One region of the Oerskovia jenensis genome, then DNA from elsewhere that is predicted to be linked to it. Evidence: riboswitches for the same ligand, from Rfam matches in the RefSeq annotation. Region 1 holds a riboswitch; the other holds the start of a gene.
What was found. Region 1 has a riboswitch for thiamine pyrophosphate ahead of thiC (phosphomethylpyrimidine synthase ThiC). Riboswitches for the same ligand answer to the same signal wherever they lie in the genome.
Positions count from the first base shown of each region.

Region 1 (5,560 bases):
GGTGGGCCAGGTCGCGCTCGTGCCCGTGCTGCCCGCGATGGTCTCGTTCCAGGCGCCCGCGACGCTCGTCGCGGCCTACTCGGTGGGGGCCTACGCACCGCGGCGCACGGCCCTGTGGGCGGCCGGTGCAGCGGCGGGCGTCCAGGTGCTGCTGGGCTTCGTGCTCGGCGGACCCGTGCCCATCACCTCGGCCGGCCCCACGCCGGTCGCGGTCCAGGTCTGGGGCGGCCTCGCGTCGGCCCTCCTGACGTACGTGGCCTCGGCGCTCGTGGGCGCGTACGTCGGCACGCGCCGTGAGCTGTTCGCCCAGCTGCGAGGGCGGGTCGCCCAGGCCGAGCGCGAGCGCGACATGCTCGCGGCGCAGGCCGTCCTGGAGGAGCGCGGTCGCATGGCCCGCGAGCTGCACGACGTCGCCGCGCACCATTTGTCGGGGATCGTCGTGCAGGCGGCCGCGGCCGAGCGCCTCGTCGACCGTGACCCCGAGCGCGCCAAGGAGTCCATGCGCTGGATCCGCACCCAGGGGCGCGAGACGCTCGACAACCTGCGCCTGGTCGTCGGCATCCTGCGCAGCTCGTCGCAGACCGGTCCGGGCGAGCCGGACGAGGAGGCGCCGTCCGCGCCGCAGCCCACGCTCGACGACGCGGGCGAGCTGCTCGACCTCGCACGCAGCGCGGGCGCCGAGGTGCGCGACGTGCGGCGCGGCGAGCCCTTCGCCCTGTCCCCCGCCGTCCAGCTCACGGTCTACCGCGTGCTCCAGGAGGCCCTGACCAACGCGCGCCGGCACGCGCCGGGCCGCGCGATCGAGGTCGTGACCGACCACCAGCAGGCCGCGCTCGTCCTCACGGTGACCAACAGGCTGCCGGTCGCGGCGATCTCGGGCGGCCGGGGCGGCCGGAGTGCGGGCCGTGACCTCGATGCGCGCGAGGGGCACGGCGCCCCGGGGGCCGCTGCGGTGTCCGACAGGTCGACCAGCGCAACGGCCGTCGCCCAGGACGCGCCCGGGCACGGCCTCATCGGCATGACCGAGCGCGCGACCCTCGTCGGCGGGACGCTCAGCGCGGGCCCCGTCCCGGGCGACGGCTGGCGGGTCCGGCTCTCGGTCCCCCGGCCCGCAGCGGCCGAAGCCGCCGCTCCCACCCCCACCATCCCCGAGCGCTCGGCGACGTCCACGGACGAGCCGGGCTCCGCCGTCGGGCAGGAGATCCCATGACCCGAGTGGTGCTGGTCGACGACCAGGCCGTCGTCCGCGCAGGCTTCACCGTGATCCTCGAGAGCGAGGGCTTCGAGGTCGTGGGCGAGGCGTCGAACGGGGCCGACGCCGTGCGCGTCGCGCGCCGCGAGCGCCCAGACGTCGTGTGCATGGACGTCCGCATGCCCGGCGGGGACGGCATCACGGCGACGCGCGCGCTCGCGGGACCCGGCGTCGTCGACCCGGTCCCGGTGCTCGTGGTGAGCACGTTCGACCTGGACGACTACGTGTTCGGCGCCCTGGAGGCCGGGGCGAGCGGGTTCCTGCTCAAGGACGCCGAGCCCGACGTGCTGATCGACGCGGTGCGGCGCGTGGCGTCGGGCGAGGGTCTCGTCGACCAGACGCTCACGCGGCGCGTGATCGACGAGTTCGCCCGACGGCGGTCCCCCGCCACCCCCGACGAGGTCGCCTCGGGACTGCTCACCTCGCGCGAGCACGACATCCTGGCGCTGCTGTGCCGGGGGCAGTCGAACGCGGAGATCGCCGCCACGCTCTTCCTGGAGGCGAGCACCGTGAAGTCGCACCTGAGCCGGATCATGACCAAGACGGGCATGCGCGACCGCGTCCAGCTCGTGGTGTGGGCGTACGAGCACGGGATCGCGGCGCCCGGCACGAGCTGACCCCGCCCCACCCTGCTGAGTGCGGAGTACTTGTCGCCGATCGGCTCGTTCGACGACAAGTACTCCGCACTCAGCGGTCGGGCAGGTGGCCGGGGCAGCGGCTCAGCTGCCCGCGACCGGCAGGTAGACCCGGCCGCCCGCGTCCGTGAACTCGCTCGACTTCTCCGCCATGCCGGCCTCGATCGCCTCGACCGAGGTCAGGCCGTTCTTCTCGGCGTACTCGCGCACGTCCGCGGAGATCCGCATCGAGCAGAACTTGGGTCCGCACATCGAGCAGAAGTGCGCGGTCTTGGCGGGCTCGGCCGGCAGCGTCTCGTCGTGGAAGGCGCGCGCCGTGTCGGGGTCGAGGGAGAGCGCGAACTGGTCGTGCCAGCGGAACTCGAACCGGGCACGGGACAGCGCGTCGTCCCGCAGCTGCGCGCGCGGGTGCCCCTTGGCCAGGTCGGCGGAGTGCGCCGCGATCTTGTAGGTGATGACGCCCGTCTTGACGTCGTCGCGGTCGGGCAGCCCCAGGTGCTCCTTGGGCGTGACGTAGCAGAGCATCGCAGTCCCGGCCTGGGCGATGATCGCGGCGCCGATCGCGGACGTGATGTGGTCGTAGGCGGGCGCGATGTCGGTCGCGAGCGGCCCGAGCGTGTAGAACGGCGCCTCCTCGCACAGCTCCTCCTCGAGGCGCACGTTCTCGACGATCTTGTGCATGGGGACGTGCCCCGGGCCCTCGATCATGACCTGCACGCCGTAGGACTTCGCGACCTTGGTCAGCTCGCCCAGCGTGCGCAGCTCGGCGAACTGGGCCGCGTCGTTGGCGTCCGCGATCGACCCCGGACGCAGGCCGTCGCCGAGGGAGAACGTCACGTCGTAGTCGCGCAGGATCTCGCACAGCTCCGCGAAGTGCGTGTACAGGAACGACTCCTGGTGGTGCGCGAGGCACCACGCGGCCATGATCGAGCCGCCGCGGGACACGATGCCCGTGACACGACGCGCGGTCAGCGGGACGTAGCGCAGCAGGACGCCCGCGTGCACGGTCATGTAGTCGACGCCCTGCTCGGCCTGCTCGATCACGGTGTCGCGGTAGATCTCCCACGTGAGCTTCGCGGGGTCCCCCTTGACCTTCTCGAGCGCCTGGTAGAGCGGCACCGTCCCCACGGGGATCGGGGAGTTGCGCAGCACCCACTCGCGGGTCTCGTGGATGTCCTTGCCCGTCGAGAGGTCCATGAGGGTGTCGGCGCCCCAGCGCGCGGCCCACACCATCTTCTCGACCTCCTCCTCGATCGAGGACGTCACGGCCGAGTTCCCGATGTTCGCGTTGATCTTCACGCCGAACGCCTTGCCGATGATCATGGGCTCGATCTCGGGGTGCCGACGGTTGGCCGGGATCACCGCCCGGCCACGCGCGACCTCGTCGCGCACGAGCTCGACGTCGACGCCCTCGCGGGCAGCGACGAAGCGCATCTCGTCGGTCACGACCCCGGCGCGCGCCCAGGCGAGCTGCGTCCGGGCGCCGCCCGTACCGCGCTCGGTGGGGACGGCGTCGGGCCGGAGCCAGGACGCCCGCAGCGCGGGCAGCCCGCCCGCGAGGTCGAACGCGGACGGGTCGTCGACCTCGGTGTACGGGCCCGAGGTGTCGTACAGGTCAAGGTGCTCACCGTTGCTCAGGAGCACGCGGCGCTCGGGGACGCGCAGGTGCTCCGCGCCCGGGACCGGGTGGTGCACCTTGGCGGACCCGGCGATGGGTCCGGTCGTGATGGTGTGCGCAGCGGGTGCGGCGGTGGCGCGCCCGGTGGTTGCGGGCACAGCGGTCTCAGAGCTCATTGCTCTCTCCCTACGTCGGCATGATCCGAACAGGTTCGAACGGTCGGCGGCGCTGAGCCGCCCTCTCAGCTCGCTGCTGCGAGCTCCCGTGGGTGTGTGGAGTTGTGGGTCGTGCTGGTGGTGCGGTGGTGCTGGGTGGTGCGGTCGTCACCGTAGCGCAGGTTGCCCGACGGCGGCGCGGGCGTCCCGCGATCAGCCCGGCTCACCGTCGGTGCGGAGTTCTTGCGGGACACGCGGTGTGTGCCGCACAAGAACTCCGCACCCAGCGTCGAGGTCCGGGCCGACGTCACCGTTCCTTGAAGTACTTGAACAGGTGCTTCTCCCGGGTCGTGAGCGCCCCGACGACCACTCCGACGAGCACCGCGCCTGCTCCCGCGAGGACGGTCCGCATGCCGATGACCCAGGTGCTGAGGTGGTCGGCGGGAAGGCCGGCATCGGCGGCGAGCCACCACAGCACCGGAACGGTCACGATCACGGCGGCACCGGTCCACACCGCGGTCTCCAGGAGCACCTGCCAGGTCAGCGCTGAGCGCGGGACCCGGGCGTGCAGGGCTGCGGCGAGCTCGAGGCGGCGCAGACGAATCGCGGCGAAGCCCAGGGCCAACCCCAGGAAGGCGGCGGCGATCGGCGCGGGCTTCGTCAGACGATCCCTGAACTCGGCGCTCGCGTCGTACGTCGCGCCGAGCCGGCCGTTGAGCTGCTTCTGGGTGGGCTGAACCTCGGAGGCTGTGTCGGCGACGATGGTCGTGCGCAGGAGCGTCGCGGTCTCGGGCTCGACGGGCCAGATCTCGACCCAGCACGAGTCGAACAGTCCCGCCGCGGGCACCGGCGCGACGGCCGCGTAGCCCAGCACACGGTCGCGCCCGTCGTCCGGGTACGGGTACACGGCCCCCACCCGGGCGGGTCCCGCATTGGTCGCGACCGAGTCACCGGTCGTCGCGCCCAGCGCCTCGGCCAGATCTGCGGACAGCCACAGACCGGCCCCGGCGACCCGGCCCCGGTCGAGCGCGCCGAGCAGCCCGGGGGTCGCCTCGAACCCGGTCAGCTCGCTCGACGGCAGGTTGAGTGCCCGCAGCGGTTCCCCGGTCCGCAGGGCCCCGGCCGCGTTGACGCCGTCGACCCCGGCGAGGGCCTCGCAGCGTGCCCCGTCGACCTGACCCGTGGCCTCGAGGATCTGCACGCTCGCGCCCGCGTCGCGGTACCCACGGGCCCCCTCGATCACGCCCACGACCGCGCGCACGTCGACCGCGGCGAGCGCCCCGACGACCACGACGAGCACCGCCGCGAACAAGGTCGCGCGCGTCGTGCCGGACCCGACGTTCCGCCACGCCTCGGACACTACGGACGCTGCCCGCATGGCACGCGCCCGCACTGGTCGCGCGGGCTTCTCCCCCGGCCCGACGCCGCCGCTCGCCTCCGCGCGGAGGTGCGCTCCGTCGTCGGGCAGGGTGGGGGCGCCGGGGCTGAGGCCGGGGGCCGGGCTCGGCGTGTCCGGGGACGCACCGACAGGTGTCGCGGATCTGGGCGGCCGCCCTCCGGCGGGCCGGGTGGGCTCCTCCGCGGACGGGTCCTGCAGGCCTGGCGCTCCGGGGCGGTGAGCGTCGCCCGGGGCGGTCGCGAGGCCGGGCCGCGCGCCGTCGTCGGGCGCCGTCATGCCGCGACCTGCGCGGACTGGAAGTCGGCGAGGTCGATCACGCGGGTGCAGGCGTCGCGCGTGTGCGGGTCGTGCGTGGCGACCACGACGATCGAGTCGTCCTGCGCGATGCCCGCCAGGACCTCGTTGACGGTCGCGGCCGTGCGCAGGTCGAGCTGCGCGGTGGGCTCGTCGACCAGGAGCAGATCCGGGGCCAGGGCCACGGCGCGCGCGAGCATGAGGCGT
Region 1 covers NZ_JAFBBO010000001.1:2,049,164-2,054,723, forward strand. Annotated here, with positions in the region: gene JOD49_RS09215 (sensor histidine kinase) at 1-1,210, shown strand, start outside; gene JOD49_RS09220 (response regulator) at 1,207-1,869, shown strand; gene thiC (phosphomethylpyrimidine synthase ThiC) at 1,972-3,681, opposite strand; TPP riboswitch at 3,672-3,781, opposite strand; gene JOD49_RS09230 (hypothetical protein) at 3,968-5,038, opposite strand; gene JOD49_RS09235 (ABC transporter ATP-binding protein) at 5,332-5,560, opposite strand, start outside.

Region 2 (5,560 bases), 920 kb from region 1:
GGCGCTCGCGATCCCGAAGCTCATCAAGGGCCGCACCATCCCGTGGTGGAACTTCCTCGCGGGCCTGTGCGGCGCGGTCATCGTCCTCTCGGAGGGCGTGACGGTCGGTGTCCTGGGCGTCGCGACGTTCCAGATCTCGCTCATCTCGGGTCTGGTCATCTCGGGCGTGATCTGCGACCGCCTGGGCGTCACGGCCTCGGTCAAGCAGCCGCTCACGTTCTTCCGCCTCGCTGGTGCGGTCCTCGCGATCGTCGCGACGGTCATCGTCATCTCGCCGAACTTCTCCACCCCGCACACGATCGCCCTCGCGATCATGCCGTTCGTCGGCGGTCTCCTCGCCGGCTGGCAGCCCGCGGGCAACGCCGCGGTCGCCGACGCCACGGGCTCGATGCTCGTCTCGATCGGCTGGAACTTCCTCGTCGGGTTCACGGCCCTCGGCATCGCCTACGGGATCCGTGCCATGACCTCGGGTGTCGACTTCCAGCTCCCCGGCTCGTGGTGGATGTACCTGGGTGGCCCCCTCGGCCTGCTCTCGATCGCCCTCATGGCCCTGCTCGTCCGCGGTCTGGGCCTGCTGCTCCTGGGCCTCGCCTCGACGGCCGGGCAGCTCGTCGGCTCGCTCCTGATCGACGCGGCGATCCCGTCGCTCGGTCACACGATCTACGCGGCCACGATCATCGGCACGGTGATCGCGCTGATCGCCGCGGTGATCGGCATGATCCCGTCGGGCAAGGCGGGAGCGTCGGCGGGAGCGGCTCCGGGTGACGCGGTGGCCGCCGCCGTCGGCGGTGGTGAAGCAGGAGAGGTGAGCCCGCGATGAACGTCACGCCGGCCGGATTCGTCCAGACCGTCACGGGGCCCGTCGCGGCGTCGGACCTGGGGCTGACCCTGCCCCACGAGCACCTGTTCAACGACCTGTCCGGGGTGCTCGACGCGCCGAGCTACGAGTTCTCCCAGGCCGTGATCCGGGAGCCGGTGTCCGCGTCGGTCGCCTGGGCGCTGCGCCAGGACCCGTACTGCTGCGCCGACAACATCGCGGACAAGCCGGTCGCGGCCGTCGAGGCGGAGATCCGCAGCTTCGAGGCTCTCGGCGGGCGGACCGTCGTCGACGCGACGTCGAGCGAGTCGATCGGGCGCAACCCCGAGCGCCTGCTCGACGTGGCTCGCCGCACGGGCCTCAACGTCGTCATGGGGGCGGGCGCCTACCTCGAGAAGTTCGAGGGCGAGCGCATCACGGTCCAGTCCGTGGAGGCGCAGGCCGCGGCGATCTCGCGCGAGCTGTCCGACGGCGTCGGGGACACGGGCATCCGGCCCGGAGTCATCGGGGAGATCGGTGTCTCGCCGGACTTCACCGAGGGCGAGCGGGCGTCGCTGCGTGCCTCCGCGCTGGCCCAGCTCGAGCACCCGCACGTCGCGATGCAGATCCACCTGCCGGGCTGGCAGCGACGTGCGCACGCGATCCTCGACCTCGTGCTCGACGAGGTGGGGGTCCGGCCGGAGAAGGTCGTGCTGTGCCACATGGACCCGTCGGCCGAGGACCCCGAGTACCAGTGGTCGGTCGCGAAGCGGGGGGTCTGGCTCGAGTTCGACATGGTCGGCATGGACATCACCTACCCCAAGGAGGGCGTCTCGCCCGACCCGCAGACGACCGCGGGCGCGGTGCACCGGTTGATCGACCTGGGGTTCGCGGGGCAGGTGCTCCTGAGCCACGACGTGTTCCTCAAGCAGATGTGGGTGCAGAACGGCGGCAACGGGTTCGCGTACGTGCCCACGGTCTTCACCGAGATGCTCGCGAAGCGTGGGGTCGAGCGGGACGTGCTGCGTCGCCTGACGCACGAGAACCCGGCGGCGATGCTCACGGCGTGACCGTGTGACGGTGTGTGACCGCGAGTTAGAACGTGCTGCGCGAGGGAGTGCGCGGTGCGTTCTGCCTCGCGCAGCACGTTCTGCCTCGGCCCCGTGCTCCGGCCCGACGGCGGGGCGACCGTCGAGCGGTCGGCGCGCCACGTCGTCGGGCCGGTGGAAGACTCGGGCCCATGCGATTCCGGGCGACGATCCTCCAGAGCGGCAAGACGGCCACCGGCATCCCCGTACCCGACGACGTGGTCGCCGCGCTCGGTGCGGGCAAGCGCGTCCCGGTGAGGGTCACGCTCGGCGGTCACACCTACCGCAGCTCGGTCGCGCCCTACCGGGGGCAGTTCATGATCGCGCTCAGCGCGGAGAACCGGGAAGCGGCCGGGGTGTCGGGCGGGGACGAGGTGGACGTCGAGATCGAGGTCGACGACGCCCCGCGCGAGGTCGCGGTGCCCGACGACCTCGCGGCGGCCCTCACGGCCGAGGCGCGCGCCGTGTTCGACGCCCTGTCGGTCAGCCGCCGGCGCGCGCTGGTCGAGCCCGTCGAGGCCGCGAGGACCGCCGAGACCCGGCAGAGGCGCATCGACAAGGCCGTCGCGGCACTGGTGCAGGAGCCGCCGAGGTAGGGCGTGGTGCGCGAGGCGGAGGGTCCTGGCCCTCCGCCCCGCGCCAGGGCTCGGCGTCCGTCAGGACGCGCGGGCCACGAACCGCTTCACGACGCGCTTGGCCTCACGGCCCGCGAACCGCCGTGCGAACACGCTGGCCGCGGCGGCCGCGGCGGCGAACGTCACGGCGCTGATGACGCTGACCTCGGGGTCGTCCAGGTCCTTGGGTGCGTCGTGCCCCGTGGCCTTGGCCCACACCACGGTCACGACCTTCTGCGCGACCCAGCCCGCGGCCAGCGTCAGTGCGACGGTCGCGACCTTCTCGGTGAGGGTCTGCTCGTTCTCGGCCATGTGTTTTCCTCCGGTGAGGGTGAGGCGGGCGGGGCGGTGCCGCCGGCGTGCACGCAGGCCCGACGGCGGAGCTCACGTCCCACCGTAGCCGTCGCCCGGGGCGCGGCGCGCCCCGGGCGACGTCACACGCCGGAGCCCTGCCTGCGCCGTCGGGCCGCGGTGTAAAGTCGCAGGTGAACGACAGGGGAGCGCCGTCCGCCCGGAGACAACGGGCGACGGGCGCTGAGAGTGCGGACCACCGCAGACCCTCGAACCTGATCCGGTTAGCACCGGTGGAGGAAGTCGGGCTTCTCATACCTCGCTCACGGGACCATCCGTGCGCGAGGCCCCTCCTGTGACGTCCAAGGAGGACACGTGAACACCATCAGTACCCGCCGCAGCCCCGCCCACAGGATCGGCCTCGGGCTCGTCGGCGGGATCGGCGTCCTGGCCCTCGCGGCGTGCGCCGGCACGACCGACAGCGGCTCGGGGGACGGCTCGTCGAGCGCCGCGAACGGCACCGTCACCCTCGTCACGCACGACTCGTTCGCGGTGAGCGACGACGTGCTCGCGGCGTTCGAGAAGGAGTCGGGGCTGACCGTCGAGCAGGTCGCCCCCGGTGACGGCGGGGCCCTCGTCAACCAGCTCGTCCTGACCAAGGACGCGCCGCTGGGCGACGTCGTGTTCGGGATCGACAACTCGTTCGCGACACGCGCGATCGACGAGGGCGTGCTCGAGCCCTACACGCCCGCGGGCCTGGCCGACTCGGCCGCGCAGTACGCGATCGGCGACGGAGCGCTGACCCCCGTGGACCTGGGCGACGTGTGCGTCAACGTCGACCACGCCTGGTTCGCCGACAAGGGCCTCGCCGAGCCCGTGACCCTCGACGACCTCACGAAGCCCGAGTACAAGGACCTGCTCGTCGTGACCAACCCCGCGACCTCCTCGCCCGGGCTGTCGTTCCTGCTCGCGACCGTCGGCGCCTACGGCGAGAACGGCTGGGAAGGCTACTGGGACGAGCTCAAGGACAACGGCGTCAAGGTCGTCGACGGCTGGTCCGACGCGTACTCGGTCGACTTCTCCGGCTCCGAGGGCAAGGGCCCGCGGCCCCTCGCGCTGTCCTACTCGACCTCCCCGGCGTTCACCGTCTCGGAGGACGGGACCTCGACCAGCACGGGCGCGCTGCTCGACACGTGCTTCCGCCAGGTCGAGTACGCAGGGGTGCTCGCCGGGGCCGAGAACCCCGAAGGCGCCAAGAAGCTCGTCGACTTCCTCGTGAGCGACGCGTTCCAGGCCGACATCGCCGACACCATGTACATGTACCCCGCGAACTCGGACGTCGCGCTGCCCGAGGGGTGGGCCGAGTTCGCACCGCTGTCCCCGGAGCCGTTCGAGGTCGCCCCCGCCGACATCACCGCGCACCGCGACGAGTGGATCAAGGCGTGGACGTCGACGGTGATCGGCTGAGCATGACGCCCATGAGCCGGGACCTGGCACCCGGCGTACGGCGCGGCGGGCGGGTCCTCCTGTGGGGGCTCGCCGCCGGGCTGCCGCTGCTGTTCCTCGGGGTGTTCTTCGCGTGGCCCGTGGCGACGCTGATCGCGCGCGGGTTCGTGACCGATGGCTCCCTCGACCTCTCCGGCTTCGCCGAGGTGTTCTCCGAGCCGCGGACCTGGCGCATCATCGGGCTCACGCTGTGGCAGGGCGTGCTCGGGACCGTGCTCTCGGTGCTGCTCGGCGTCCCCGGCGCGTACGTGCTGTACCGGTGCCGGTTCCGGGGGCGCACGTTCCTGCGGGCCTTCGTGACCGTGCCGTTCGTGCTGCCGACCGTCGTGGTCGGCGTCGCGTTCCGGTCGCTGCTCGTCGAGGGCGGGCTGCTCGGGTTCCTGCGGCTCGACGGCACGTTCGGGGCGATCGTGCTGGCGCTCGTGTTCTTCAACTACTCGGTCGTGGTCCGCACGGTCGGCGGGCTGTGGGAGCACCTCGACCCGCGCGCGGAGGAGGCGGCCCGCGCGCTCGGCGCCTCGCCGTGGCGCGCGTTCCGCTCGGTGACGCTGCCGTCCCTGGCCCCGGCCATCGCGTCCGCGGCGTCGATCGTGTTCCTGTTCTGCGCCACGGCGTTCGGGGTCGTGCTCGTCCTGGGCGGCATCCAGTACGGGACCATCGAGACCGAGATCTGGATCCAGACCACCCAGTTCCTCGACCTGCGCACCGCGGCCGTGCTGTCCGTGGTGCAGCTCGTGGTCGTCGTGATCGCGCTGAGCGTCGCGAACCGGACCCGCTCCCGGCGCGATCGCGCGCTCAACCTGTCCGCGGCGACGTCCGCCGCCCGACCGTTGCGCCTGCGCGCGGACGCCGTCCCGCTCGTGGTGACCGCCGTCGTCGTGCTCGGCCTGATCGCCCTGCCGCTCGTCAACCTGCTCGTCCGGTCCTTCCAGACCCCCGCCGGGTGGAGCCTCGCGAACTACGCGAACCTCGGCACGACCGGCGGACGCAACGCCCTGACCGTGACCGTGTGGGAGGCGGCCGCCAACTCGCTGCGGACCGCGGCGGTCGCGACGCTCATCGCGGTCGTGATCGGTGGGCTCGTGGCGCTCGTCGTCTCGCGGCGCCCGCGGTCCCGCACGGGGCGGCGCGCGATCGGCGCGCTCGACTCGGTCTTCATGCTCCCGCTCGGGGTCTCGGCCGTCACGGTCGGGTTCGGCTTCCTCATCACGCTCGACAAGCCGCTCGGCCTCGACGTGGACCTGCGGACCTCGGGCCTGCTCGTG
Region 2 covers NZ_JAFBBO010000001.1:2,965,178-2,970,737, forward strand. Annotated here, with positions in the region: gene JOD49_RS13360 (DMT family transporter) at 1-820, shown strand, start outside; gene JOD49_RS13365 (phosphotriesterase family protein) at 817-1,866, shown strand; gene JOD49_RS13370 (DUF1905 domain-containing protein) at 2,037-2,480, shown strand; gene JOD49_RS13375 (DUF4235 domain-containing protein) at 2,541-2,810, opposite strand; TPP riboswitch at 2,983-3,108, shown strand; gene JOD49_RS13380 (thiamine ABC transporter substrate-binding protein) at 3,165-4,256, shown strand; gene JOD49_RS13385 (ABC transporter permease) at 4,259-5,560, shown strand, end outside.
Region 2: another riboswitch for thiamine pyrophosphate. It lies ahead of JOD49_RS13380 (thiamine ABC transporter substrate-binding protein); the one in region 1 lies ahead of thiC (phosphomethylpyrimidine synthase ThiC).